Regions from separate parts of the Terrabacter sp. 2YAF2 genome, predicted to be linked through region 2. Evidence: predicted binding sites of a transcription regulator. Region 2 holds the regulator's gene; the other holds the start of a gene.
The links. Region 2 encodes Rex, which represses fermentation and respiration genes when NADH is low (regulators of the CRP and FNR family bind a similar motif). Its sites were predicted from a motif close to CTTGTGAANNNNTTCACAAG; they were not measured.

Region 1 (14,576 bases), on a different contig from region 2:
GTAGGCGAAGAAGCGCCGCTTGTCGGGGTCGTGCTCCATGTACCCGATCGAGTACACGTGGATGAGCGAGCCGACGAAGGTGATGAGCAGGACGAAGACCATCGACAGCTGGTCGACGAGTAGCCCGGCGCTCAGCTTGAACGAACCGTCCGCGATCCAGTCGTAGAGGTTGATGCTGACCGCGCGGTCCTCGGCGCCGCGGCCGAGCATCGCGAGGAAGACGACCGCGCCGACGACGAACGCGCCCCACGACAGGCAGGTCGCCAGCACAGGACCGAACGAGTCGGTGCGGCGGCCACCGAGGAGCAGGATGGCGGCGCCGAGCAGCGGCAGCGCGACGAGCAGCCACGCGTATGCCGTCACCCCGCTGGCGGCGTGCGCCTCACCTTCGTGCGTGGCGAGGCCCACGGCATACGTGCTCAGCGTGCTCGACGAGCTCGCGAGCGTCTGGACGAGAGTTCCCATGGTGGGCGGCGCTCCTTACAGCTTCAGCAGGTTGGCGTCGTCGACCGAGGCCGAACGGCGGGCGCGGAAGATCGCCATGATGATGGCGAGCCCGACGACGACCTCCGCGGCTGCGACGACCATGACGAACAGGGCCATGACCTGCCCGTCGAGGGCGCCGTGCATCCGGGAGAAGGTGACGAGGGCGAGGTTCGTCGCGTTGAGCATGAGCTCGACACCCATGAAGACGATGATCGCGTTGCGTCGGATCAGCACGGTGGCCGTGCCGATCGCGAAGAGCAGCACCGAGAGGTAGACGTAGTGCATCGGGCTCACTTGGACCGACCTTCCTCGATCTCGCGCTCCATGTGCCGCTCGACGTCCTTGAAGCCGTCGGCGGTCGCGACCTGGTCACGGGCCACGAGGACGCGCGAGACGGACAGGTCGCTGGGCGTGCCGTCGGGCAGCAGCGCCGGGGTGTCCACCGCGTTGTGGCGGGCGTAGACACCGGGCGCGGGCAGGCCCGCGACGTTCTTGTTGTCGCGGACGCGCTTGGCGGCCCACTCGGCCTGGGTGATGCGCGGCGTCAGGCGCTCGCGGTGGGCCAGCACCATGGCGCCGAGGGCGGCCGTGATGAGCAGCGCGGAGGTGACCTCGAAGATCCAGACGTACTGACCGAAGATCAGCTCGGCGAGCCCGGTCACGTTGCCGGTGTCGGCGTTGCTCGCGACGAGCTTGTCCATGCCAGCCTGCACGCTCTGCTGGTCGAAGACGACCTGGCCGAGCGAGAAGACGAGCACACCGGCGAGGCCGACGACGAGGACCAGGGAGGCCCAGCGCTGGCCCTTGATCGTCTCGACGATCGAGTCGGACGAGTCGACGCCCACGAGCATGAGGACGAAGAGGAAGAGCATCATCACGGCGCCGGTGTAGACGAACACCTGCACGATCCCGAGGAAGTCGGCCTTCTGCATGATGTAGAAGATCCCGAGGATGCACATGACAAGCGCCACGCCGAGGGCGGCGTGGACGGCCTTCTTGGCGAAGAGCAGGCCCATCGCGGCGATGACCGCGACCGGGGCGAGCAGCCAGAAGCCGACGGCTTCGGCGGTGGAGGTCACGGGTTGGCCCCTTCCCGGGTGTCTGCAGCGGTCGGGTGGGTCGAGTGCACGATGTCGTGGGCCCCGGGCACGGCGGCCCCGACGTTGCCCGGTCCGCCGGCATACGCGTCGTCGTCGTCCGCAACCGCGTCGCGGGCCTCGACGTAGGCGCGCTGCGCGTCCGTCGGTCCGCTGACCTTGCCCTGGTAGTAGTCGCGCTCCTCGAGCCCGTCGGACATCGGGAACGGTGCCGTCAGCATGCCGCTCTGGAGCGGGGCGAGCAGCTGGTCCTTGGTGAAGATCAGCTTGCCGCGGTCGTTGTCGGCGAGCTCGTAGAAGTTCGTCATCGTCAGGGCGCGGGTCGGGCACGCCTCGATGCACAGGCCGCAGAAGATGCAGCGCAGGTAGTTGATCTGGTAGACGCGGCCGTAGCGCTCGCCGGGGCTGAACCGGCCCTTGCCACCCTGGTCGAGCGGGGTGTCGTCGTTGTCGGCGCCCTCGACGAGGATCGCGTCGGCCGGGCAGGCCCAGGCGCACAGCTCGCAGCCGATGCACTTCTCGAGCCCGTCCGGGTAGCGGTTGAGCTGGTGGCGCCCGTGGAAGCGCGGCGCCGTGGGGCGCGGCTTCTCCGGGTACTCCTCGGTGGCGACCTTGCGGAACATCGTCGAGAACGACACCCCGAACCCGGCCACCGGCGCGAACAGCTCCGAGAGGAAGCCCTTCTCGCGCTCGTCGCTGCCGGATCGCTGGTCACGCGGCGCGCCGACCTCCGAGCCCTGGGCGGGGCTCCGGGGCGACACGTGCTTGCCGACGGTGTCGTCAGCCATGGTCCTCCTCCTTGACGGCGGTCGAGGTGCTGGCGGCGCTGCTCGTCGTCAGCACGGGCTGCCGCGACGAGGACAGGCGCGGGGTCGGTTCGGCGAGGCGCTGGCCCGGCAGTGGCGGCACGGGGTAGCCGTCCTCGAAGGGGTCGATCTCCTCCGGCGGCGTCTCGTCCTCGGCAGCGGCCCGGGCGGCGCGCTTGTCGTCCCAGATCCACGCCGCGGCGAGGGCGATGACGGCGACGATGCCCACGATGACGACGGTGGCCACCGACAGCTCGCGGTTCGCGAAGGTCAGCTTGCTGTCACCGAGGAAGCCGAGCTGCGCGCCGCGGATGAACGCGACGGCGACGACCCAGGCCAGGGTGATCGGGATGAGGAACTTCCAGCCGAAGCGCATGAACTGGTCGTAGCGCACGCGCGGCAGGGAGCCACGGAGCCAGACGAAGATGAACATGAACAGCCACAGCTTGGCGGTGAACCACAGCAGGCCCCACCAGCCGCCGCCGAACATGTTGTCGTTGATCGCCGAGATGAACGGCGGGGCCTGCCAGCCACCGAGGAACAAGGTGGTGGCGAGGGCCGAGACGGTGAACATGTTGACGTACTCGCCGAGGAAGAACATCGCGAAGCGCATCGAGGAGTACTCGGTGTGGAAGCCACCGGTCAGCTCGCCCTCGCCCTCGGCGAGGTCGAAGGGCAGACGGTTGGTCTCGCCGACCATGGTGATGACGTAGACGGCGAAGCTGAAGAACGCCGGGAGGATATACCAGAGCGAGCTCTGCGCCGAGACGATGGCCGAGGTCGACATCGAGCCGCTGTAGAGGAAGATCGCGACGAGCGAGAGGCCCATGGCGATCTCGTAGCTGATGACCTGGGCGGTCGAGCGCAGGCCACCGAGCAGCGGGTAGGTCGAGCCCGAGCTCCAGCCGGCGAGGATGATGCCGTAGACGCCGACCGAGGCGACGGCGAGCACGAGCAGGACGGCGACGGGGACGTCGGTCACCTGCAGGGGCGTCCGGTGGCCGAACATCGACACCGTGCCGCCGACCGGGATGATCGCGAAGGAGACGAACGCCATCGTCGCGGCGATGAGCGGCGCGAGGGTGTAGATGAGCTTCTCGGCGCGGGCCGGCGTGATGTCTTCCTTGAGCATCGACTTCATGCCGTCGGCGAGGGTCTGGAGCAGACCGAAGGGACCGTTGCGGTTCGGGCCCGGGCGCTGCTGCATGCGGCCGATGACGCGGCGCTCGAACCAGATGACGAGCAGCGTCGAGATGAGCAGGTAGACGAAGATGCCGACGGCCTTGATCAGGGCCAGCCACCACGGGGTGTCGCTGAAGTCGGCCGTGGGGTTCTCGGTCATGGGCAGCGCGGCCGCCACCCCGTATGCGGTCAGGCCGAGGCTCATGCCGCACCACCCTTCGTGACGTGGACGCGGCCACCGGCATCGGTGCCGAGGCCCGTGCGGATCGAGCAGTCCTTCGCGTTGGTCGGGAGCCAGACGACACCGTCGACCATGTCCTCGGTGACGGCCGCCGGCAGCGTGACGCTGCCCACGGGGCCGGTCACGGTGACGGCGTCGCCGTCGACGACGCCGAGCCCGGTGGCCGAGGCCGCGGACAGGCGCGCGACCGCGAGCGGTGCGGTGCCGGCCAGGAACGGCTCGCCGTCCTGCATGCGGCCGGCGTCGAGCAGCGTGGCCCAGGTGGACAGGACGAAGTCGCCGGTGCCCACCGGCGCCGCGGCGGCGCGCTGGCCCTCCGGAGCGCTCGTGGCGCGGTCCCCACCCCAGGGCCCGAGGGCCTCGAACTGGGCGTGGATCTCGTGCTGCGTGCGGGTCTCGAGGAAGACGCCCATCTCGCCGGCGAGCATGTCGAGGGCGCGGTGGTCGCTGACGGCGTTGCTCTCCAGCGCCTCCTGGAAGGCGCGGACGCGGCCTTCCCAGTTGACGTAGGTGCCGGTCTTCTCGGCCTGCGGCGCGACGGGCAGCACGACGTCGGCGACAGCCGTGACGGGCGACTCGCGCAGCTCCAGGGAGACGACGAACGCCTTCTCGAGCGCCGCGGCGGCAGCCGCGTCACCGAGGTCGGACGGGTCGACGCCGCCGACGAGCAGGGCCTCGATGTCTCCCGCAGCAGCCGCGGCGATGATGCCGGCCGTGTCACGGGCCGGAGCGGCCGGGACGTGGTCGACCTCCCAGACCCGGGCGACCTCGGCGCGAGCCGAGGCGTCCGCGACGGGGCGGCCTCCGGGCAGCAGCGCACCGAGCGCGCCCGCCTCGAGGGCACCGCGCTCCCCCGCCCGACGCGGCACCCAGGCGACCCGGGCACCGGTGGCGGCGGCGAGCTCGGCCGCGGCGCGCAGCGCACCGGGGGCCGTGGCGAGGCGCTCACCGACGAGGATGACGCCACCCGCGGCCAGTGCCTCGCGCGCGGGAGCCGCGAGGTCGGCCAGGGCCGTGGCCTCGTGGCCGGGCACGGTCGGCAGCAGGGTGCCACCCACCTTGTCCAGGCCGCGCGTCGCGTGGGACGCGACGGCATACACCTGCGTCTTGCGCTTGCGGAAGGCCTTGCGCAGGCGCAGGAAGACGATCGGGCTCTCGTCCTCGGGCTCGAAGCCGACGAGGAGGACGGCCTTGGCGGCCTCGAGGTCGGGGTACGTCACCGCGCCGCTGTCGGGGCCGGTCGCGGCGACGTGCTCGGCGAGGAAGGCGACCTCCTCGGCCGAGTGCGGCCGGGCGCGGAAGTCGACGTCGTTCGTGCCGAGCACCACGCGGGCGAACTTGCCGTAGGCGTAGGCGTCCTCGGCCGAGACGCGGCCGCCGACGAGCACGCCGGCGGTCCGGGCGCGCGACAGTCCGGCAGCCGCGGCCGCAAGGGCCTCGGGCCAGCCGACGACCTTGAGCTCGCCGCTGTCGTCTCGCACCATCGGCAGCTGGATGCGGTCGGGCAGCGTGGCGTAGGTGAACGCCCACCGGCCCTTGTCGCAGTTCCACTCCTCGTTGACGGCCTGGTCCTCGGCCGCCATCCGGCGCAGCACGACGCCGCGACGGTGGTCGGTGCGGATGGCGCAGCCGCTCGCGCAGTGCTCGCAGACCGACGGCGTCGACACGAGGTCGAACGGCCGGCTGCGGAAGCGGTAGGCGGCGCCGGTCAGCGCGCCGACCGGGCAGATCTGGACGGTGTTGCCCGAGAAGTAGCTCTCGAACGGCTTGTCCTCGTAGATGCCGATCTGCTGGAGCGCGCCACGCTCGACGAGCGCGATGAAGGGGTCGCCGGCGACCTGGTCGGAGAAGCGGGTGCAGCGGGCACACAGCACGCAGCGCTCGCGGTCGAGCAGGACCTGCGAGGAGATGTTGACCGGCTTGGGGTAGGTGCGCTTGACGTCCTCGAAGCGCGACACCGGGCGCCCGGAGCTCATCGCCTGGTTCTGCAGGGGGCACTCGCCGCCCTTGTCGCAGACCGGGCAGTCGAGCGGGTGGTTGATGAGGAGCAGCTCCATGACGCCCTGCTGCGCCTTGTCGGCGACCTTGGACGTGTGCTGCGTGTTGACGACCATGCCCTCGGACACCGTCATCGTGCACGAGGCCTGCGGCTTGGGCATCGGGCGGACGTTGCCGTCACGGTCGGGCATCGCCACGTCGACGAGGCACTGGCGGCACGCCCCGACCGGGTCGAGCAGCGGGTGGTCGCAGAAGCGCGGGATCTCGATGCCCACGGTCTCGGCGGCCCGGATGACGAGCGTGCCCTTGGGCACGCTGACGGGCACGCCGTCGATCGTGAGGCCGACGTGGTCGGGGTTCGGGGGCACCTGCGCGTTGCCGCCCTTGTCGACGGCGTTGCCGCCTGCGGACGGGGAGGTCGTGACGGTCATGCGGACACCATCCCGCTGGACTCCTTGGTCGACGTGGGGGCCGGGACCGGGAAGAGCACCGACCGCTCCGGCGGGAACAGCTCGTGCGCCGGCGTGTGCATGCCGGCCTCGAACTCCTCGCGGAAGTACTGGACGGCCGACGTGATCGGGCTCGTCGCCGCGTCACCGAGCGCGCAGAAGCTGCGGCCGAGGATGTTGTCGCAGATGTCGACGAGCTTGTCGATGTCGTCCTGCGTGCCCTCCCCCGCCTCGATGCGGTTCATGATCTGGCGCAGCCACCACGTGCCCTCGCGGCACGGCGTGCACTTGCCGCAGGACTCGTGGGCGTAGAAGTCGGTCCACCGGGCGACGGCGCGCACGACCGAGACGGTCTCGTCGAAGACCTGCAGCGCGCGGGTGCCGAGCATCGAGCCGGCCGCGGCGACCGAGTCGAAGTCGAGCGGCACGTCGAGGTGCTCGTCGGTGAAGATCGGCGTGGACGAACCACCGGGCGTCCAGAACTTCAGCTTGCGGCCGCCGCGCATGCCACCGGCGAGCTCGATGAGCTCGCGCATCGTGATGCCGAGCGGGGCCTCGAACTGGCCGGGGTTCGTGACGTGGCCCGAGAGGCTGAAGATGCCGAAGCCCGTGGACTTCTCGGTGCCCATGCCCTTGAACCAGTCGGAGCCCTCGAGGATGATCCCGGGCACCGAGGCGATGGACTCGACGTTGTTGACCGACGTCGGGCGGGCGTAGAGGCCCGCCGCGCCGGGGAACGGCGGCTTGAGGCGCGGTTGGCCGCGGCGACCCTCGAGCGAGTCGAGCAGCGCCGTCTCCTCACCACAGATGTAGGCACCGGCGCCGGCGTGCACCGTGATGTCGACCGTGACGCCCTTGCCACCGACGTTCGTGCCGAGGTGGCCGGCCGCGCGGGCCTCCTCGACGGCACGGAGCAGGCGACGGTAGACGTGGACGACCTCACCACGAAGGTAGATGAAGGCGTGCTCGCAGCCGATGGCGTACGACGCGATGATGACGCCCTCGATGAGGGCGTGCGGGTTGGCCATCATGAGCGGCACGTCCTTGCACGTGCCCGGCTCGGACTCGTCGGCATTGACGACGAGGTAGCGCGGACCGCCGTCGGGCGGGCTCATGAACGACCACTTCATGCCGGTCGGGAAGCCGGCGCCGCCGCGGCCACGGATGCTCGAGTCCTTGACGGCGTCGATGATCGCCTGCGGCTCCATGTCGAGCGCCTTCGTGAGGGCCTTGTAGCCGTCGTGGCGCTCGTACGTCGCGAGGGTCCAGGACTGCGGGTCGTCCCAGAACTTCGTGAGGATCGGGGTCAGGGTGTCGGTCACTTCGATCCCTCCTTGCCGTCGGCCGTGGATGGGCGCGAGCCGTTGCCGCGGTCCGAACCCGGCGCGACCCAGCCGTGCTCGTTGGCGATCTTCAGGCCGAGCAGCGACGCCGGGCCGGCGCCCACGCCCTCGTCGGCGCGACCGTCCTCGAAGCCCGCGAGGACCCGCGAGACCTCCTTGAACGTGCAGACCTTGGCGGCTCCGCGCGTCGGGGCGACGTCCTTGCCGGCGCGGAGGTCCTCGACGAGGCCGATCGTGCTCTCGGGCGTCTGGTTGTCGAAGAACTCCCAGTTGGCCATGACGACCGGCGCGTAGTCGCACGCCGCGTTGCACTCGACGCGCTCGAGGGTGATCTTGCCGTCCTCGGTCGTCTCGTCGTGACCGATGCCGAGGTGCTCGGAGACCCGGTCGAAGATCAGGTCGCCGCCCATGACGGCGCACAGCGTGTTGGTGCAGACACCGACGGTGTAGTCACCGTTGGGGTGGCGCTTGTACTGCGTGTAGAAGGTGGCGACACCGCTCACCTCGGCCTCGGTGAGGTCGAGCACCTCGGCGCAGAAGCTCACGCCACGGCCCGTGACGTAGCCGTCGACCGACTGCACGAGGTGCAGCAGCGGCAGGAGCGCGGAGCGCTTCTGCGGGTAGCGCGCGATGACCTCGGCGGCGTCGGCGTGCAGCTTCTCGAGGACGTCGGCGGCATACGGCGCCTTGGACTCGGGGCTGACGTGCAGGTGGCCTGAAGCGTCGTGGCCGCTCAACGGTCCACACCTCCCATGACGGGGTCGATCGAGGCCACGGCGACGATGACGTCGGCGATCTGGCTGCCTTCGCACATCGCGGCCACGGCCTGCAGGTTGTTGAAGCTCGGGTCGCGGAAGTGCGCGCGGTAGGGGCGCGTGCCGCCGTCGGAGACGACGTGACAGCCCAGCTCGCCCTTCGGCGACTCGATGGCGACGTAGGCCTGGCCGGGCGGCACCCGGAAGCCCTCGGTGACGAGCTTGAAGTGGTGGATCAGGGACTCCATCGAGGTGCCCATGATCTCGCGGATGTGGTCGAGGCTGTTGCCGAGACCGTCGCTGCCGAGCGCGAGCTGCGCCGGCCACGCGATCTTCTTGTCGGCCACCATGATCGGGCCCTCGTCCGCCTGGAGACGGTCGGTCGCCTGCTCGATGATCTTCAGCGACTCGTACATCTCGTCGATGCGGATGCGGAGGCGGCCGTAGGCGTCCTGGCTCGTGCGCGTCTTGACCTCGAAGTCGTAGGTCTCGTAGCCGCAGTAGGGGTCGAGCTTGCGCAGGTCGTGCGGCAGGCCCGTCGAGCGCAGCACGGGGCCGGTGATGCCGAGGGCCATGCAGCCGGCCAGATTGAGCACGCCCACGTTGACGGTGCGCCCCTTGAGGACGGGGTTCTCGTTGAGCAGGGCCTCGAGCTCGCCGAGACCGCGGCGGACCTCGGGGACCATCTCGCGCAGCGCGTCGATGCAGCCGGGCGGCAGGTCCTGGGCCACGCCGCCGGGGCGGATGTAGGCGTTGTTCATGCGCAGGCCGGTCACCATCTCGATGACGCGGAGCAGCCGCTCGCGCTCACGGAAGGCGACGGTCATGACCGTCGTCGCGCCCATCTCCATGCCACCGGTGCCGAGGCAGATGAGGTGGCTGCTGATGCGCGTCATCTCCATCATGAGCACGCGGATGACGTTGGCGCGCTCGGGGATCTGGTCGGTGATACCGAGCAGCTTCTCGATTGCGAGGCAGTAGGCCGCCTCCTGGAACATGGGCGTGAGGTAGTCCATGCGCGTGCAGAACGTGACGCCCTGCACCCAGGTGCGGTACTCCATGTTCTTCTCGATGCCGGTGTGGAGGTAGCCGATGCCGGCGCGGGCCTCGGTCACCGTCTCACCGTCGATCTCGAGGATGAGGCGGAGCACGCCGTGCGTCGACGGGTGCTGCGGGCCCATGTTGACGACGATGCGCTCCTCGCCGAGCGAGGTGGCCTCGTCGACGAGGTCGTTCCAGTCGCCGCCGGAGGCGTTGAAGACGTGGGCGCCCTCGCTGGCCTGCTCGTCGGCCACGGACGTGGCGTAGACGTCGTTGGCGCCGGCGTCCGGCACCTCGGTCTGGCTGAACTCGGTGTGCGTGCTCATCAGTTGTACGACCTCCGCTGGTCCGGCGGCGGGATGGTGGCGCCCTTGTACTCGACGGGGATGCCGCCGAGGGGGTAGTCCTTCCGCTGCGGGTGGCCCGGCCAGTCGTCGGGCATGAGGATTCGGGTGAGGGCCGGGTGGCCGTCGAACTCGATGCCGAACATGTCCCACGTCTCGCGCTCGTGCCAGTCGTTGGCCGGGTAGACGGAGACGATCGACGGGATGTGGCGGTCGTCGTCGGGGCAGCTGACCTCGACGCGGACCCGCCGCCCGCCGTGGGTGATCGACAGGAAGTGGTAGACGGCGTGCAGCTCCTCACCGGTGCGGTTCGGGTAGTGCACGCCCGAGACGCCGGTGACGATCTCGAAGCGCAGCGAGGCGTCGTCACGCAGCACGCGGGCCACGGCAAGCAGGTGCTCGCGGCGGACGTGGATGGTCATCTCGCCCCGGTCGACGACGACGCGGTCGACGGCCTCGGCGTAGGAGGCGGTGCCGCCCACGAGGCCGCGCTCGAGGTTGTCGGCGATCTCGTCGAAGTAGCCGCCGTAGGGGCGCTCGGACGCGCCGGCGACGAGGATCGGCCGGACGAGGCCGGAGTAGCCGGTGGTGTCGGCACCTTGCGTGGCACCGAACATGCCGTGGCGGACGCCGACGACCTCGGGCTCGGCGGGGGTGCGCTGCTGCGCGAGCTCGATCTCGTGGGGCGTGAGACCCGAGGACTGGTCCTTGGTGGTGTCGGCGTTCACGGCGCCCTTGTCGTCCTTCTTCTCGCCGTCGCTCATGCGAGCAGGCCCTTCATCTGGTGCGTCGGCGTCGCGGACAGCGCGGCAGCCTCGGCGGCCTTGGCGGCGTTCTCCCGGTTGACGCCGAGCGGCGAGGTCTCGATCTGGTGGTGCAGCTCGATGATCGCGTTGAGCAGCATCTGCGGGCGGGGCGGACAGCCGGGCAGGTAGATGTCGACCGGGATGATGTGGTCGACGCCCTGGACGATCGCGTAGTTGTTGAACATGCCGCCCGAGCTGGCGCAGACGCCCATCGAGATGACCCACTTGGGGTTGGGCATCTGGTCGTAGACCTGGCGCACGACGGGGGCCATCTTCTGGCTCACGCGTCCCGCGACGATCATGAGGTCGGCCTGGCGCGGGGTCGCCGAGAAGCGCTCCATGCCGAACCGGGCGATGTCGTAGTCGGGCGTGCCCACGGCCATCATCTCGATGGCGCAGCAGGCGAGGCCGAAGGTGGCCGGCCAGATCGAGGCCTTGCGCATGTAGCCGGCGAGGCCCTCGACCGTCGAGAGCAGGAACCCGGCTGGGAGCTTCTCTTCGAGACCCATTGCTTACTCCTTAACCTTCCTGATGAAACCCGTGGACGTGCGCCGCTGGTGCGGCGTCATCCGGGGTCAGTCCCACTCGAGCCCGCCGCGGCGCCAGACGTAGGCGTACGCGATGAACACCGTGATGATGAACAGGACCATCTCGACCAGCGCGAAGAGGCCCAGCTTGTTGAAGGCCACCGCGAACGGATAGAGGAAGACCGACTCGATGTCGAAGATGATGAAGAGCATCGCCGTCAGGTAGTACTTGATCGGGACGCGCCCACCGCCGGCCGCCTGGGGCGACGGCTGGATGCCGCACTCGTAGGCCTCGAGCTTGGCGCGGTTGTAGCGCTTGGGCCCGACGACGAGCGAGGTGAAGACCGACAGCGCGGCGAACGCGAAGCCGAGCCCCAGCATGAACAGGATCGGGACGTAGGAGTTCATCCGAGGTCACGTGCCTTTCGGTCGTGCGAGTCGTGCGATGCGTGCATGGCAGGGGCTGCGGGGGCTGGAGGGGCGCAGGTGCGCGGCGCACCCATCCTAGGGGCGTCCGACTTGATGCTGCTCGGCGCCACCGTCGCGCCCACGGAGGCGTGGCTCATGCGCTGGGCGCCAGCCGCGAGAGGGCGGTGATGAGGCGGTCGCTGGCGCCCTTGCTCATCGGGTCGGCGAGGTTGGCCATGATCTTGAGCAGCAACGGCATGAGCCGGGTGCGCGGCAGGCCGTACTTCGTCGCGAGCCGCATGACCTCGGGGTTGCCGATGGCGTGGGCGAACCACCGACCGAGGGTGAAGTAGCCGCCGAGCTCGTCCTTCATGACCTTGGGGTATGCCGCGAGCACCCGCTCGCGGGCAGCGTCGCTCGGCCGCGCCATCGCCTGGGCGACGAGCTCGGCGCCGAGGCGCGCGGCCTCGAGGGCGTAGTCGATGCCCTCGCCGTTGAAGGGGTTGACCATGCCGCCGGAGTCGCCGACGAGGAGCAGGCCGTCGGCGTAGAGCGGCGTGCGGTTGAAGCCCATCGGCAGCGCGGCGCCGCGGATCGGGCCGGCCGACTCGTCGTGCTCGAGCTGCCACTCCGGAAAGATGTCCTCGACCCACCGACGCATGACGTCCTTGTAGTCGGTCTTCTGGAAGGCCGACGTGGTGTCGAGCGTGCCGAGGCCGACGTTGGTGCGACCGTCCTCGAGGGGGAAGAGCCAGCCGTAGCCGGGCATGAGGATGCGGTTGCCGGCGTCGTCACGGCTCCACAGCTCGAGGTGGCTCTCGAGGTAGTCGTCGCGCTTCGGGGTGGTGTAGTACGCCCGGACGGCCACGCCCATGACGCGGTCCTCGCGCTTGGGGCGACCGACGGCCGTCGCGAGACGGCTCGAGACGCCGTCGCTCGCGACGACGACCGGGGCGCGGTAGGTGACCGTCTCACCCGTGGCGCGGCCCGACTCGTCGACGCGCTTGGCGGTGACCCCGGCGACGCGACCCGAGGCGTCGCGGAGCGGAGCGGAGACGCTCGTGCGCTCGTGGAGCTGGGCGCCCCTGCTCACCGCGTGGCGGGCCAGGGCCTCGTCGAGCTGGGCGCGGGTGCGGACCATGCCGTAGCCGGGGAAGGCGTCGGACTCGGGCCAGTCGAGCTGCAGCGTGTGGCCGCCACCCTTGATGCGCAGACCCTTGGTGCGCTGCCAGCCGGTCGTGTCTACGCCGAGGGAGATGAGCTCCTTCGTCGCGCGGGGCGTCAGGCCGTCGCCGCAGATCTTGTCGCGCGGGAACGCCGACTTCTCGAGGAGGACGACGTCGAGACCGTGGTCAGCGAGGTACGCGGCCGTCGCGCTGCCACCCGGACCGGCACCGACGACGATGACGTCGGCCCGCTCGACGGGTGCACCGCCACCCCCTGGGGGGCTGGGCGCGACGCTCGAACTGGTCATGTCTCCCTGCACGCTTCCGAACCGCTTGTGAAGAACTTCACGAACTACCGGGGAGTCTATTCCCGCACTTTCGTCCTTGTCAGATAAGGCATGCCTTACCTTCGACAGCCCCCCAGCGTCGAGAGGCCACGTCGTGCCGCTTCCCGCACGTCGAGAGGCCACGTGTGGCCGCGGGACGGGCACGCGGCATACGCAAGAGGTCGTATGCCGTCAGCGCTTGGTCCCGAGGTGGAGAGCGACGATGCCGCCGGTGAGGTTGGTCCAGCCGACCCGCTGCCAGCCGGCGGTCTCGACGATGCGGGCCAGCTCGCCCTGCGGCGGCCAGGCACGGATCGACTCGGCGAGGTAGACGTAGGAGTCGGGGTTGCTCGACGTGCGGCGGGCCACCGGCGGCAGCGCGCGCATGAGGTAGTTCGAGTAGACGGTGCGGAAGACCTTGTTGACCGGCTGGCTGAACTCGCAGATCAGGAGGCGGCCGCCCGGCTTGGTGACGCGGAGGAACTCGCGCAGCGCGGTCTCGGGGTCGGCGACGTTGCGCAGACCGAAGCTCATCGTCACGACGTCGAAGCTCTCGTCGGCGAACGGCAGGCTCATCGCGTCGGCGGCCGTGAAGGCCATGTCGGGGCGGCGACGACGACCGACCCGGAGCATGCCGAGCGAGAAGTCCGCGGGCACGACCTCGATCTCCTGGTTCGCCCACGGCTCGCTGGAGGTTCCGGTTCCCGCGGCGATGTCGAGGATGCGCTCCCCCGGCTGGGCGTCGACGGCCTTGACGACGGCTCGGCGCCACAGCCGGTCCTGACCGAGCGAGAGGACGTCGTTGGTCACGTCGTACTTCTCGGCGACGGTGTCGAACATCGACGCGACGTCGACCGGCTTCTTGTCCAGCTGCGCACGGGTCATGCGCTCATCCTCGCACCCGCGACGGGGGTGGCATCGGTCGCACCGCGGCGACGCGGCGAGGTTCCCGGGCGTTCGGTCGTAGAGTTGCCACCGATGTCCACGCTGCCCGCCCCTGGAGCGCCGTCCCCCTCAGCGGGACCGACGGTCGTCGTCCGCACGGTGCCCCTCGAGGCCGCGGACTCCCTGCTGGCCTTCCTGCCCTCCGGCCTGCCTCACGACGAGCTGCTGTCGTGGGTGCGCCGCGGTGAGGGCCTCGTCGGGTGGGGTTCGGCGCTGACGTTCCAGTCGAGGGGCGATGACCGCTTCCGCGCGGCGGAGGCGTGGTGGCGTGAGGTCAGCGGGCGCGCGGTGGTGCGCGACGAGGTCGGGCGACCGGGCACGGGGCTCGTGTGCTTCGGCTCGTTCCCCTTCGCCTCGGACTCTGCCGAGTCGGCCCGTCTCGTCGTGCCGTCGACCATCGTCGGCCGCCGTGACGGACACGGGTGGCTCACGACCGTCTCACTCGAACCACAGCTGACTCTGCTCGAAAAGCCCTCTGTGGCAGGCGAGCCCGAGGCGCCGCGAGACGTGGCCTTCGCCGACGGCCGGGTCTCCCCCGCCGCCTACGCTCATGCGGTCGCCGAGGCCGTGCAGCGCATCGGTGCGGGTGAGGTCGACAAGGTCGTCCTCGCCCGCGACCTCATGGCGACGGCATCGGGCCCCATCGACCCCCGCTG
Region 2 (14,576 bases):
AGGTCGCGACCGCGCAGGGTCATCAGGCCGGGGTCGCCCGGGCCGGAGCCGACGAAGGCGACCCGCGCTGGCGTCGTCGCGTGGGTGGGAGTCGGGTCCGTCTGCTCGGACGGCTGGCGGGAAGGAGTCACGAAACTTGCTCCGGTTGGTGTGGGGCGTGGTCTGGGGCAGGTCCAGCTGACGTGGTGGCGATCTGGATGTCGGCGGCGCCGTCCTCCAGCAGGATTCGGGCGAGACGCGAGCCGAGGACCTCCGGCTCGCAGTAGGGGCCGACGAGGGAGCGACGCAGCTCGACGGAGCCGTCCTCGGTGCCGGCGAAGGCACGCAGCGACAGCTCGAGGCCGTCGTCGCCCTCGACGACCTCGGCGAGCGCCCCGACGGGGGCGGTGCACCCGGCCTCGAGCGCGGCAAGAAGGGAGCGCTCGGCGACGACGCAGGCGCGGGTGTCGGGGTCGTCGAGCACCGAGACCGCGGCCACGACGTCGTCGCGGTCGGACCGGCACTCGACGGCCAGGGCGCCCTGCCCGGGGGCGGGGAGCACCTGGATGGGGTCGATCACCTCGGTGGCCTCGTCGAGACGTCCGAGGCGAGCGAGACCCGCCCGGGCCAGCACGACGGCGTCGAGTGCACCAGTGGAGACGAATCCGATTCTCGTGTCGACGTTTCCGCGGATCGGACGAATCTCGATGCCGAGCCCGAGCGCTGCGAGCTGGGCCGTGCGACGCGGCGAGCCGGTGCCGACGACAGAACCCGCGGGCAGCTCGCCGAGCGTGAGGCCGTCGCGAGCCACGAGCACGTCGCGGCTGTCCTCGCGCACCGGCACGGCGGCGACCACGAGCCCCGGCTCGGGCGTCGTCGGCAGGTCCTTGAGCGAGTGCACGGCGACGTCGATGCGGCCCTCGAGGAGGGCACGGCGGATGGCTGCGGCGAAGACGCCGGTGCCTCCGATGGCGGTGAGCAGCTCACCGGACACGTCGCCCTCGGTCGTGATCTCGACGAGCTCGACCTCGTGGCCGGCCTCGCGCAGGCGGTCGGCCACCCAGCGGGACTGGGTGGTCGCGAGGGCCGAACGGCGCGTGCCGAGGCGCAGGGCGCTCATGTCTGGGCCCGCTTGGGGGGCGTGGACACGTTGGCGACGTCCTTGGGCTCGAGGTCGAAGAGCTCGCGAAGGGCTGCGGCGTAGTCGTCCCCGCTCCCCTCCATGGCGAACTCCTTGACCCGCATGGTCGGCGTGTGGAGCAGCTTCTCGACGATGCGGTGCACGGCGAGGCCGACCTCGGCCCTCGTCGCCTCGTCGAGTCCCGGGAGCCGTTGGTCGAGCCGGTCCATCTCGGTCGCGACGAGAGTGGCGGCCCGCTCGCGCAGCGCGGCCACGGTGGGGGCCACGGACTTCTCCATGCGGCGCGTCAGGTAGTCGGCCACCTCGCCCGTGACGAGCTCACGGACCCGCACGACCTGCGTCGTGTCGGCACGCCCCTCGAGGAGGAGTCCCAGGGCCTGGAGGTCGACGAGGGTGACAGCCGGCACGGCGTGCGGCCAGGAGTCCACGGGCTCGACGTCGCGCGGGAGCGCGAGGTCGACGACGACCTGCGGGCGACCGTCGCGACGGGCTGCGCTCTCGGTGAGCATGTCGGCGTTGATGACGTGGCCGACCGCCCCGGTGCAGGTGATCACGAGGTCGCTCGCAGCGAGCACGTCGGGCAGCTCGGACCACGACCGGGCCACTCCGGACGTCGCGGCGGCGAGGCGCTCGGCGCGCTCGGGGGTGCGGTTGACGATGGTGAGGGACTCGACGCCCTGGCGGCGGGCGGTCGCGGCGGCCAGGCCACTCATCCCCCCGGCTCCGACCACCGCGGTGGAGACGCCGTCGAGCGGTCCGAGGACGGAGGCCGCCTCCTCGAGAGCGATCTGCACGAGCGAGACGCTGTGCTGGTCGATGTCGGTCTCGGCGTGGGCGCGCTTGCCGACACGGAGGGCACCCTGGAAGAGCGCGTTGAGCGACTCCCCCACCTGTCCCCGGCCCTGGGCTCCGGCGAGCGCGTCACGCATCTGACCGAGGATCTGGGCCTCACCGACGGCCATCGAGTCGAGCCCGCAGGCCACGGTGAAGGCGTGGGCGACGGCCGCGTCGTCGTAGCGGACGTAGAGGTGGTCGGCGAGCGCCTCGGCACGGGCGGCGAACGCATCCGCCGGTGCGCCCGGCGTCAGCTCGGCGGGCCGACGGGTTCGCGACGGCTCCTCGATGCCGGCCGCGAGCGCGAGCGCCTCGCCGATCGCGGCGACGGCGGGGTGGAAGGCCGGCACCGACGCGTACACCTCGAGGCGGTTGCACGTCGAGAGCACGACCGCTTCGGTGGCCGTGGCCGACCCGAGGACCGAGGCCGAGATGGCCTCGGCTCGGTCTGGGCGCTCGGACAGCGCCTCGAGCACCGACAGGGGTGCCGTGTGGTGGGACAGTCCGATGACGAGCAGGTTCACTGGGCCACCACCGCCGACCGGAGGTCGCCCGCGGCGAGGGACTTGCGCTGGGCGTGGAAGGCGAGGATCTGCAGCTCCGTCGAGAGGTCGACACGGCGTACGTCCACGCCGCTCGGCACGGACAGCACGGCAGGGGCGAAGTTGAGGATCGAGCTGATGCCGGCGCCGACGAGGGCGTCGCACACGGCCTGGGCGGCGGGCGCGGGCGTCGCGATGACACCGATGGCGATCGGGTCCACGGCGTGGTGCGCGGTGAGCTCGGCGAGCGGGCGGATCGGCACGCCGACGATGCGCTCGTCGGCGAGCGCGGGGTCGTCGTCGTAGAGCCCGACGATCCGGAACCCCTTCGTGACGAAACCGGAGTAGGAGGCGAGCGCGTGTCCGAGGTTGCCCATGCCGACGATGGCCACGGGCCAGTCCTCGGTCAGGCCGAGGGCGCGGGAGATCTCGAGAGCGAGCGTCTCGACGTCGTAGCCCACGCCGCGTACGCCGTAGGAGCCGAGGTGGCTGAGGTCCTTGCGAAGCTGCGCGGAGCGCACTCCGACTTCGGCCGCGAGCTCCTCGGACGAGACCGAGAGGACGCCGTCCTCAGCGAGGCGGGAGAGCGTTCGGAGGTACTCGGGAAGCCGCGCGACGGTTGCGTCGGGGATCTCTCGACGCAGTGCTGGGTCGGCGGTCACTCTTGCTCACCGGCTCCTCTCGAACGAGGCTTTGTCCCGAACGCGGAGCACGTGGGGACCCGTTCAGGCTAGACGTTTGTGAACCCATGCACAAAGTTGACTTCAGCGGCCTACCACGGCATGGGACGCGCCGCTGAGGCAGGTCACTGCAAGGCGGCGCGCAGGCGCGTCTCGTCGACCCGCCAGAAGTCGTGCCGCTTCCCGTCGACGAACGTCACGGGGATCTGCTCGGCATAGCGCCGCAGCAGCTCCGGGTCGTCGTCGACGGACTGCTCCTGCCAGGCCACGCCCAGCTCGCCGGCCACGCGCTCGACCACGGCGCGGGCCTCGTCACAGAGGTGGCAGCCGGGGCGCCCGAGCAGGACGACGCGCGGTGCCGACCGTGGCACGGGAGCCTCGGCGGATGGTTCGCTCGACATGGAACCCACTGTAGGCACGCCCGCTGGGCACGCACGCCCCAGCGGCGCGTTCGATGCGCCACAGACGCCGCGTGGGGGGTCCCGCCCGAGGGCGTAGTGAGACAGACTGTGCACGATGCGCGCGAACAGGACACCGGGGCGCCGGTACCCACCTGTCACCGCGTCGGGAACGACCCCGGCGCGAGTGCTGCTGACACCTGTCCGCGGGGCCGCGCCGACCCTCGTGGCCGCCACGCCCGTGCTCGCGATGCCCGCCCCCGGAGGCTTCGGCCTGCCGGTCGTGCCCACCTGGCGGTCCGCGCTCGACGCCGTCTGGGCGGCCCTGGCCAACGAGGGGGCCGACCGTGCCGAGCTCACCCGGGCCGCCCCCGGGCCGCCCGGCTCGCACACCTCCCGGCGCCACGTCGAGCGCGACGCTGACGAGCAGGCCCGCGTCGCCGCCCTCGTGGAGCTGGCGCAGGGTGGGGACAAGGAGGCGTTCGCGCTGCTCTACGACGTCTACGTCGACACCGTCTTCCGCTACGTCCTCGTCCGCGTGGCCAACCGCGCGCTCGCGGAGGACCTCACGTCCGAGACGTTCCTGCGGGCGATGCGACGGATCGACTCGTTCACGTGGCAGGGCAAGGACATCGCCGCCTGGTTCGTCACCATCGCGCGCAACCTCATCGCCGACCACGTGAAGTCGGCGAAGTTCCGCTTCGAGGTCGCGACCGCGGACATGCGGGACGCCGACGAGCGGGTCGACTCCCCCGACACCGAGGTGCTGACGCGGCTGCGCGACGAGCGGCTCGTCTCGGCGATCAGGGATCTCGGCTCCGACCAGGCGGAGTGCATCACCCTGCGCTTCCTCCAGGGGCTCAGCCTCGCTGACACGGCGAAGGTGCTCGGCAAGTCCGAGGGGGCCGTCAAGCAGCTGCAGCTGCGGGCGACGCGGGCCCTGCGCAGGACGCTGGAGGGGGTCGAGCTGTGACCTGCGTAACCCGACCGGCACCCTCGTCGTTCTCACGGTGTAGGGGCGGCGCGTGTGGGCTCGTCCCGACGCTCGGCCCGCACCACCCACCCCTCGCCGTATGCCGTGTCGTATGCCGTGCCGCGACGTGCCCGCACGGGGCGCCGCGTCAGGAGGGGAGACCATTCCCGCCCTGACGGGGACGATGCGCCAGCAGCATCCACGACTGACCACCACCAGGCCGGGCACGACGACACACGCGAGACACGCGAGAGAAGCGAGAGACGAAGGAGGGGACATGGACCTCGGACCCAGAGCCGACGGCGAGCTCCTCCAACGCGCCCTCGACGGCGAACCGGTGGCCGAGCCCGGCATCCTCGAGCTCGTCGCCGTGCTCCACGCCGTCCAGTCGGTCGAGCAGGCGGGCCTCGCCCCGCGCGCCGAGTTCGTCTCCGACCTGAGGGCCCGCCTGCTCGCTGACGACGCGGCCGACGTCGCGCCCGCGGCCGCGCCCCTCCCCACGGACGGCACCCCGGGAATGGGTGGCACCGTGTCCGTGCTGCGGGTGGCGGCCAAACCCCTGAAGATGATCGCTGCCGCTGCCGCCAGCATCCTCGTCATCGGCGGGGCCCTCGGCTTCGCGTCCCGCTCGGCGGTGCCCGGTGACGCGCTCTACGGGGTCAAGCAGCTGCTCGACCGCGTCGCGGTCCAGCTCGCAGGCTCCCGCTACGACCAGGGCCTGACCTACCTCGCCCAGGCGCAGGAGCACATCGGTGAGGCGCGCGACCTCATCGACGCCGGCCACCCCTCGACACACGACCTCGACGCGGCCTACGACGCGGCGACCGACGCCACCAGCCGCGCCCAGACGATCCTCATGGAGGTCTACCGGACGGAGCAGCGCACCGAGGCGCTGACGGAGCTGTCGGACTTCTACGCTCGGGCCATCCCGCAGGTCGACGCCATGCGGCCGCGCGTGCCCGCGGCGTCGCTACCGGCGTGGCAGCGCCTGCGCAACCTGCTCGGGGCCGGAGACGTTGCGACGTTGCGGGAGCTGGCAGCCTGCGGCGCGTGTGGCGAGCGCGCCACAGCGGCCAGGCAGACGCTCGCGGGCCTGACTGGAACGGCCCGGCCCGGCAGCCCCGGCAGCGGCACGTCCGCCCCCGGCGCGCTGCCGTCCCAGCCCGGCGGCGTCACACTCTCGCGACCCCCGCAGTCGGCTCCGCCCCTGCCCGGCGCGTCGGTGCCGCCCGTCACGGGCCTCCCGCTGCCCGGCGGCACCGTCAACCTGCCGGGCGTCGGCGTGGGCAGCTCGTCGGTGGGTGTCGGTGGCGGTGGCGTCACCCTGCCCGGCGCGACGGTGAGCCTTCCGCACGTCGGCGTCACGTCCTCGACCATCGGGATCGGTGGCGGCGGGGTCACCCTGCCCGGGGCGACGATCTCGGTGCCGTCGGTCACGCTCGGCGTCCCCCTGCTGCCGACCAAGGTGCTGCCCACCACGATCCTGCCGACCCCTGGCCTCCCCTGACGCGCGGGACCGCTGCTGCCCCGCGCCGCCTCGGTGGACGTCTCGGTGGACGTCTCAGAGGAAGACGGACTTGCGCTGCATCAACAGGCTGTAGAGCGTCTGCTGGATCGTCTCTCGCACCTGGTCGGTGAGGTCGAAGACGAGCATCGGGTCGTCGGCCGCCTCGGGCCCGAAGCTCGTGGTCTCGATCGGCGGCCCGAACTCGATGAGCCACTTGCTCGGCAGCGGCACCATCCCGAGCGGACCGAGCAGCGGGAACGTCGGCGTGATCGGGGCGTAGGGCAGCCCGAGCAGCCGCGCAACCGCCGGCATGTTGCCGAGGATCGGGTAGATCTCCTCGGCCCCGACGATCGACACCGGCACGATGGGCACGCCGGCGCGCAGGGCCGCCGAGACGAACCCGCCGCGGCCGAAGCGCTGCAGCTTGTAGCGCTCGCTGAACGGCTTGCCGACGCCCTTGAACCCCTCGGGCCAGACCCCGACCAGCGCGCCGTTGCTGAGCAGCCGCTCCGCGTCGGAGTTGGCCGCCAGGGTGGTGCCGGAGCGGCGGGCCATGGTGCCGATGAAGGGCATCTGGAAGACGAGGTCGGCTCCGAGCATCCGCAGGTGCCGGTGGCGCGGGTGCTCGTCGTAGACGGCGACCTGCGTCATGAGCGAGTCCATGGCGATGGTGCCGGAGTGGTTGCCCACGACGAGGGCACCGCCGACGTCAGGAATGTTCTCGATGCCGCGCACCTCGACCCGGAACCACTTCTGGTAGAGCGGGCGCAGCAGGGGCAGGTGGACGCTGACGGTGTAGTCCTCGTCGAACCCGAACTCGTCGACGACGTAGTCGCCGGTCAGGCGGCGCCGCAGGTACGCGAGCGCCTCGGCGACCTGACGCTCGGCCTCCTCGGCGGGCACCCCGGCCGAGGTGGCAGCCGCGCGCAGCACGTTGACGGCGAGCTCCACGAGCTCGGTCGGGCCGGGTCGGGACTCCGAGGAGAACTCGGCGCCCTCGAGCACCGCGCCGACGAGCTTCTCGGCGCGCGACTGCAGCCCCGAGGTCAGAGCGTGCTCCCAGCCGCCCTCCGCCGGCGATGGCGTATGCCGTGGGCCCGGGTCTGCGCCGCGCGCCTCGTCGTGGGGGGTGTCCGAGTCGACCGACGGGACGGCGCGCAGACGGGTGGGCGCGCCGGTGGTGGCCCGACGCGTCGAACGCATCGAGGCGCGACTGGGCCGGGTCCGGGCCGGGGTCGGCTCGGCTGGCAGGGCGTCGGACGGCTCGTCGGGCTCGGCGACGTCCGCCACGTCGAGCGCCCCGGGCTCGCGACCTGTGGTCCCGGTCGTCGCCTCCCCGGTCGTCGACTCCTCGGTCGTCGCCTCGATGGCCCTGGGCGTCATCGCCGCCGACGTCTCGGGCTCCGTCGGGCCCTCCGTGACGGCCGCCACGATGACCTCGTCCGCCGTGTCGTCGGAGCCCGCAGCCAGCCGCCGGGCCGGGCTGAGGTCGACGGGGGCGGTCGGGATGAGGGGCGTGCCGCTCCGCCGACGCCGCTCGCCTGACGCCCGGGCAGCACCGGCTGCGAATGCGCCGCGGGCCGGTCGGGCCTTCGGCGCACGCTGCTTCGGCGGGGCCTTCTCGACCGTCGCCCCCTTCGCCCGGGTCTTCGTCGTCGCGGCCTTCTTCGTCGCAGCCCTCTTCGTCGCGGGCTTCTTCGCTGCCGCCATCTTCTTCGCGGTCTTCTTGGTGGCGGTCTTCTTTGCGGCGGACGTCGTCGCCTCGGGCTGCGGCGTCGCACCCTGCTCAGCCGGAGCAGACGAGGGCGTGGCCTGCTCTGAGGCTGCGGCCTTGGTGGGGTCGGCGGTCACGGCTGGATCCTGTCGAAGACACGGGAGAGTGCTGCGGCGGTGCCGCCTGCGGCGTCGCTGACGACCTCACCGACACCCTCCACGCCTGGCACGGCCGGACGAAGGTGGCGGGCGTAGTCCTCGAACGCCTCACGGGTGGTGAAGTGCGGCTCGAAGTCGAGCACCGAGCGCATCCGTGCGGTGTCGAGGCCGCGGCCGAAGGCGAGGAAGGTCAGCTGGTCGGACGAGAAGTCGGCCAGGCCGCTGCGCCTGACGATGGTGCCGATGACGCCGGCCGCCGAGAGCGGGACGGGGACGACCGGGCGGCGGGCGATCGCCGTGCACTGCGTGACGGTGAGGAACCCGTCACCCGCGACGTTGACGATGCCGGCGGGCGGGCCGGTGGTCGCCAGGATCATGGCGGCCGTCGCGTCGTCCTCGTGGACGAACTGGAACCGCGCGTCGTAGCCCAACGGGACCGGGACGACGGGCAGCGAGAAGTAGTCGGTGATGGCCGTGTGGATGCTCGGGCCGACGACGTTGGCCAGGCGCAGCATGGTGATCTCCACGTCGGGCCGGCGCCGGGAGAAACCACGGACGTACCCCTCGACCTCGACCGAGTCCTTGCCGAAGCCGGTGCGCGGCAGGGTCTTGGGGTTCATGTCCTCGGTGAACATCGCGGGGTCGCGGGGCGAGGAGCCGTAGACGGCGGCGGACGACTTCACGACGAGTCGCTTCACCGACGCGGACTTCTGGCACGCAGCGAGCAGCTGCATCGTGCCGATGACGTTGATCTCCTTCTGGGTCACCCGGCCGCCGGTGTCCTTGGGAGTCGCGATGACGTTCATGTGCACGACCGTGTCGACCTCGGCCTGCGCCATGATCCGACCGATCATCGGGTTGCGGATGTCCGCGCGGACGAACTCGGCCCGACCGATCGAGTGCTTCGGAGGCACGACGTCGACGCCGAGGATGCGCTCGATCGAGGGGTCCGTCGACAGCCGGCGCGCGTAGAGGCCACCGAGGTAGCGCGACACCCCCGTGACGAGGACGACCTTGACCATCGGCTCCTCCTGTCGACATGGGTGCGGACGCGTCGTGCACGCCCGGCCCGGCGCGCGCTGCGGAGCAGCCCTCGCTCCCCCGCACTGGAAGCCTATCGATGCGTGGCCGCATTCGTGGCCGGGCCCGGTGCGGATACCCGGATGTGTCGAGCCTCTCAGCGGCAGACGCGTGCAGGCATCGTGTCCCAGCACGCGAACGACCCCCACCGATGGTGAGGGTCGAGAGCGTGCGGGGCGATGCCGCCGGAACCTGAGCTGGTCAGGTCACTTCTTGTTGCGACGCTGGTGACGCGTCTTGCGCAGCAGCTTGCGGTGCTTCTTCTTCGCCATCCGCTTGCGGCGCTTCTTGATGACAGAACCCATGGTTGTCCTTGTCGTGTGACGTGTCCTCGAACTGAGCTGGTGCCGACCTGCGTCGACACACCTCGAAGGAGGATAGGTCGAACTTCACGAGCCGAACAGGATTGACAGCGTAGCGCGTGAGGGCCGCTACCCCAAAAGCGTGTGGATCACGCCACCTGGTGCACACCGAAGGGGGCGGTCGGACCCGGTGGTCGCGGCCGCCCCCTCAGGTGCGTGGTGACCTGCAGTCACGCGGTGTCGATGTAGGACGTCTCCAGGTACTTGTGCACCGCATCCTCCGGGACCCGGAAGGAGCGGCCGACGCGTACGGCCGGAAGGTCTCCGCCGTGGACGAGCCGGTAGACGGTCATCTTCGACACGCGCATGATCGAGGCGACCTCGGCGACGGTCAGAAACCGCACCTCGGCGAGCTGGCGCTCATTCGACATGTGTTACCCCGATCTTGAGTGGGTCTGCACCTCCGCGTCGACGGCTTCCCCTCCGACGAAACTGCACGCAGGTGCAAGAGGCAACACTAGGGGCAGTTGTGACTGGAGGGGAAGCGATCGACAGAACGAATCGATGAGGCGCAACTCGACACGCCGATGACGGGCCTGTGGATCTCCGGACCTGTCACGGCCCGTCAGGGCCTGTCAGGGCCGTTCACGGCTCGAGTCGGTGCAGGTCGCGCGGGAACAGCGTCACCTCGCGGACGTTCTCGGCTCCCGTCAGGCGGGCTACCCACCTCTCCAGCCCGATGGCGAAGCCGCCGTGCGGAGGCATGCCGTGGGCGAACGCGTCGAGGTAGCCGGCGAGGACCGCGGGGTCGGTGCCGGTCCGCTGCATCGCCGCGGCGTAGTCCGACGGGCGGTGCAGGCGCTGGCCGCCGGTGGTCAGCTCGAGCCCCCGGAAGAGCAGGTCGAAGCTGTTGCTGCCCTCGGGGGGCTCCGCCCCCCGAGCACCCCCCGAAGACACGCGTGGCCCAGACGGCCCGTAGCCCTCCGGCGCTGTGTAGAAGGGGCGCTTGGCCATCGGATAGCCCTCCACCGCAAGGAAGTCCGAGTCGTATGCCGCCTTGGCCCACTCGCTGAGCGCGCGCTCGTGCGCCGGGCTGAGGTCGGGCTCGTCCGGGTCGGCGCCGACCTTCGCGAGCGCGTCGCTGAAGTGGATGACGGGGAACTCCTCCGGCACCCGGGGCAGCTCGACGGCCAGGAGCGCAGCGGCGTCGCCGGCATACTCCCGGATGGCCTCGACCATGCCCGCGATGGCCTCGCGCAGGACCGTCAGCACGTCGCGGTGGTCGCGGATGAAGCCGAGCTCGGCGTCGAGAGAGGTGTACTGCGCGAGGTGGCGCACGGTGTCGTGCGGCTCGGCGCGGAAGACCGGGCCGACCTCGAAGACCCGCTCGAAGACCCCGACGAGCATCTGCTTGTAGAGCTGGGGGCTCTGCGCGAGATAGGCGGTCCGCCCGAAGTAGTCGACGGTGAAGACGTTGGCGCCCGACTCGGTGGCGGTGCCGACGAGCTTCGGTGTCGCGATCTCGGTGAACTCGAGCGCCCCGAGAGCCGAACGGAACCCGCGCATCGACGCGCTGGCGATCTGCCACGCCGCCCGGTGGCGCGGGTGTCGCAGGGTCACCGCGGCGTGGTCGAGGTGCGTCGGCAGCCCGGCCCCGAACGTCGGGCGCCACAGCTCGGCGGGCGGGGCGAGCGCGGGCTCGGTGAGTGCCGTGATCGAGGGTTCGACGAGCTCCGCGCCACCGGGCGCCGACTCGTTGGCCGAGACCGTGCCGGTCACCTCGACGACGGTCTCCTCGGGCAGGCCGGCGAGCTGCTCGACCGTGTCGCGGTCCTTGACGACGACCTGGGCCAGGCCCGACCGGTCGCGCAGGACGAGGAACGTGACGCTCGCGAGGACGCGGCGCCGGTGGATCCAGCCGGCGAGCGAGGCGCGCTCACCGGGTTGGGCGGACGCCAGGTCGCGGGCCAGCACGCGCGGAGCGGTGGCCGTGATTGGGGTTGGTTGCATTCCGTTCACCTCCAGAGGGTTGGTGCCCCGGAGGTGTGGGCGATGGGGAATGTCGCTGTGCCACCACACCTTCGCCGCCGCGGATCGCGGACGGCCTCTGGTCGTGCTCGGCTCAGGATCGTCAGGCCCGTCGTCGCCGTGCCGGCCACCCTACCCCCATCGAAAGAGCGATCCGTCCGCCATTTCCCCGATCGAAAGAGCAATCCGTCCGCCTTTTCCCCGATCGAAAGAGCGATCCGTCCCCCACGCGGGGGGACGGATCGCTTTTTCGATCAGGGTGGTCAGTCGAAGTGGATGTCGAGGCCGTGCAGGGGAAAGACGGCGGTGCGCGTGGCCATGATGGCGCGGTCGACCTCGCTGGCCGGGTCGTAACCCATCTCCCACGAGCGCCACCAGAGCGGGCCGTCCTCCGGCGTCAGGTCGCCCATCCGACGCGGGCCAGGTCGGCCGAACACGTGCTCGACGTGGGCCCGCCAGTCCTCGGGGACCTCCACGGTCGTCTTGATCGGGGCGTGGGCGGCGATCGCGGTCAGGTGCGTCCACGTGCGCGGCACGACGTCGACGACCTCGTACCCCCCGCCGCCGAGTGCCAGCCAGCGGCCCTCGCAGACGTCGTGCGCGAGGCGGTGGAGGGCATCGGCCGCGGCGCGTTGGGCGTCCACGGTGACGGCGAAGTGGGCCAGCGGGTCCTCGACGTGCGTGTCGCACCCGTGCTGGCTGACGAGCACGTCGGGCCGGAACGCTCGGACGACCGGCATCGCCACGGCGTGGATGGCCCGCAACCAGCCGGCATCGCTGAGGCCGGGCGGCAGCGCCACGTTGACCGCGCTGCCCTCCGCACCGGGGCCCCCGACGTCGGTGGGCCAGCCGGTGCCGGGGAAGAGCGCCCTGCCGGTCTCGTGCACCGAGATCGTCAGGACCCGGGGGTCGTCCCAGAAGATCCGCTCGACGCCGTCGCCGTGGTGCACGTCGACGTCGACGTAGGCCACACGCTCCGCGCCGTGGTCGAGCAGCCACTGGATGCCCACGGCGATGTCGTTGTAGACGCAGAAGCCGCTCGCCTTGCCGCGCATGGCGTGGTGCAGGCCGCCGGTGAAGTTCACGGCGTGCTCGGCGTCGCCCTCCCAGACGGCGCGGGCCCCGTCGACGGTGCCCGAGACGACCCGGGCACTCGCGTCGTGCATGCCCTCGAAGGCTGGGTCGTCCTCGGTGCCCAGCCCGAAGGCGTCGTCGGCCTGGGACGGGTCGACGGACGCCGCCTTGACCGCGGACACGTAGTCGGCGTCGTGGATGGTCGCCAGCAGCTCGTCGGACGCCACATCGGCACCGACCACCTCGACCCCGTCGGCGTCGAAGACACCGAGTGCCTCGCAGAGCCGGGCCGTGAGGTCGAGGCGCGCGGGAGCCATCGGGTGGGTGGGGCCGAAGTTGTACTTCGTGAAGGACGCGTCCCAGACGACCCGGGCCTGAGTTGGCATGATTGAGACGCTATCGCGGAAACGCGCACCGGATGACGGAGGTAACACGCATGGGCCGCAACCGGCTCTACGACGACGACGTGATCGTCATCGGGCTGGGACGCTTCGGCTCGGCCGTCGCACTCGAGCTCACCAGGCTCGGCCACCGCGTCATCGCCGTCGAGCGCGACAACGCCATCGCCGAGAGCTACGTCAACAAGGTGGCCAAGGTCGTGCACGCCGACATGGCACAGTCGAGCGCGCTCGACATGATCCGCAGCGCGGAGCCGAAGATCGCCATCGTCGGCATCGGCTCCTCGGTCGAGTCCTCGGTCCTCGCTGCCGCCAACCTCGTGGACGCCGGGGTGCCGTCCATCTGGGCCAAGGCGCTCTCCCCCGAGCACAAGCGCATCCTCGACCGCATCGGCGTCCACCACGTCATCTCGCCCGAGGCCGACTCCGGCCGTCGCGTGGCCCACCTCGTCAACGGCAAGCTGCTCGACTACATCGAGTTCGACGACGGCTTCGCCATCGTCAAGCTCAAGCCGCCGTCCGAGACGGTGGGCTTCACGCTCGAGCAGAGCTCGATCCGACGCAAGTACGGCGTCACCGTCGTCGGCGTCAAGGCACTGGGCGAGGACTTCACGTATGCCGTGCCGCAGACGAAGATCTCGGCGCACCACACGCTCATCGTCAGTGGTCCCGTCGAGCTCATCGAACGCTTCGCCGCACGTCCCTGACGGTCAGAGGCGCAGCCGGGGTCCGTTGTCGACGCCGAGCGGCAGGACCATGGCGATCTCCTCCTCGCCGTCCTCCTCGCTGACGACGCCCATCGGACGGCGGTAGTCGGTCGGGCGGAAGCCCATGCCGCTCGCGAAGGCGACGGCGCGGCCGTTCTCCGTGCCGACCCAGTAGACGAGGTGGGAGTGGCCGCGCTGCGCCGCGAGTGAGGCTCCGTCCTTGACGAGACGCGTGGCGACGCCCGAGCCGCGTGCCTCCGGGCGCACCCAGAGGCCGAAGAGCTCACCGGCCGTCTCCTCGTTCCCGGTGGCGGTACCGACGCTGACCACGCCGATGGCGCGACCCTCCCGCTCGGCGACGAGCCGTGCCGAGCGCTGCATGCGTTGGCGCCAGAAGTCCTCGTCGTAGGCCTCTTCCTGCTCGACCGTGGCCACGAACGCCTCGGGCGACTCACGTAGTGCAGCGAGACGGACGGAACGGTAGTCCTCCCAGTCGTCCTCGCCGAGGGGACGCACGGTGATGTCGGTCATGGGGTCCACCTTCGCACGACAGGCGCTCGGACCGCACCAGCGGGCCGGTGAACGTTCGGTGCATCACAGGCTGCTGCCCGAGCGAGTGGATCAGAAGCGGTGCGTCATCTCGATCTCGCGCAGGTCGGGACGCCGCGGGTGGTCGTGGACGGCACCGGTGCGCACGAACCCGCACCGCGCATACAACGCCTCGGCCGCCGCGTTGGAGCTCGTCACCTCGAGCACGACCTCGGACTTGCCGAGCCGCCGCGCCTCGTGGAGAACAGTGCGGACGAGCGCCTCACCCACCCCCCGACCGCGTGCCCGGGGCGCGACGTACATGCCGAACAGTGTTGCCGTGGTTGCGCGCTCGGGCTCCCAGTGCGAGCCGAGCCCGGCGCTGCCGAGGACCCCGTCGGAGTCCCGCGCCTGCACGAGCCAGGCCCCCTCGATCCGTTCGCGCCAGTCGGCCTCGTCATAGACGGCCTCGTCCGCGTAGGTGAACCAGAACGCGTCCGGAGCGTCCTGCAGCATCGCGAGACGGATGGCGC

Region 1: a site for Rex is predicted at 12,982-13,001, ahead of AB4030_RS13950 (geranylgeranyl reductase family protein). Genes of this name have one in related genera too.

Annotation. Positions count from the first base shown of each region.
Region 1 covers NZ_JBFRFG010000011.1:106,498-121,073, forward strand. Annotated here, with positions in the region: gene nuoL (NADH-quinone oxidoreductase subunit L) at 1-465, opposite strand, end outside; gene nuoK (NADH-quinone oxidoreductase subunit NuoK) at 481-780, opposite strand; gene AB4030_RS13900 (NADH-quinone oxidoreductase subunit J) at 777-1,565, opposite strand; gene nuoI (NADH-quinone oxidoreductase subunit NuoI) at 1,562-2,371, opposite strand; gene nuoH (NADH-quinone oxidoreductase subunit NuoH) at 2,364-3,776, opposite strand; gene AB4030_RS13915 (NADH-quinone oxidoreductase subunit G) at 3,773-6,241, opposite strand; gene nuoF (NADH-quinone oxidoreductase subunit NuoF) at 6,238-7,581, opposite strand; gene nuoE (NADH-quinone oxidoreductase subunit NuoE) at 7,578-8,339, opposite strand; gene AB4030_RS13930 (NADH-quinone oxidoreductase subunit D) at 8,336-9,724, opposite strand; gene AB4030_RS13935 (NADH-quinone oxidoreductase subunit C) at 9,724-10,506, opposite strand; gene AB4030_RS13940 (NuoB/complex I 20 kDa subunit family protein) at 10,503-11,057, opposite strand; gene AB4030_RS13945 (NADH-quinone oxidoreductase subunit A) at 11,124-11,483, opposite strand; gene AB4030_RS13950 (geranylgeranyl reductase family protein) at 11,638-12,957, opposite strand; gene AB4030_RS13955 (demethylmenaquinone methyltransferase) at 13,168-13,860, opposite strand; gene AB4030_RS13960 (isochorismate synthase) at 13,954-14,576, shown strand, end outside.
Region 2 covers NZ_JBFRFG010000007.1:159,632-174,207, reverse strand. Annotated here, with positions in the region: gene AB4030_RS11085 (uroporphyrinogen-III synthase) at 1-131, opposite strand, end outside; gene hemC (hydroxymethylbilane synthase) at 128-1,099, opposite strand; gene hemA (glutamyl-tRNA reductase) at 1,096-2,478, opposite strand; gene AB4030_RS11070 (redox-sensing transcriptional repressor Rex) at 2,475-3,158, opposite strand; gene AB4030_RS11065 (glutaredoxin family protein) at 3,302-3,577, opposite strand; gene AB4030_RS11060 (RNA polymerase sigma factor) at 3,762-4,547, shown strand; gene AB4030_RS11055 (DUF5667 domain-containing protein) at 4,825-6,054, shown strand; gene AB4030_RS11050 (1-acyl-sn-glycerol-3-phosphate acyltransferase) at 6,109-7,905, opposite strand; gene AB4030_RS11045 (NAD-dependent epimerase/dehydratase family protein) at 7,902-8,948, opposite strand; gene AB4030_RS11040 (30S ribosomal protein bS22) at 9,213-9,311, opposite strand; gene AB4030_RS11035 (helix-turn-helix domain-containing protein) at 9,539-9,739, opposite strand; gene aspS (aspartate--tRNA(Asn) ligase) at 9,954-11,318, opposite strand; gene AB4030_RS11025 (acetoin utilization protein AcuC) at 11,600-12,796, opposite strand; gene AB4030_RS11020 (potassium channel family protein) at 12,847-13,515, shown strand; gene AB4030_RS11015 (GNAT family N-acetyltransferase) at 13,519-14,046, opposite strand; gene AB4030_RS11010 (GNAT family N-acetyltransferase) at 14,137-14,576, opposite strand, start outside.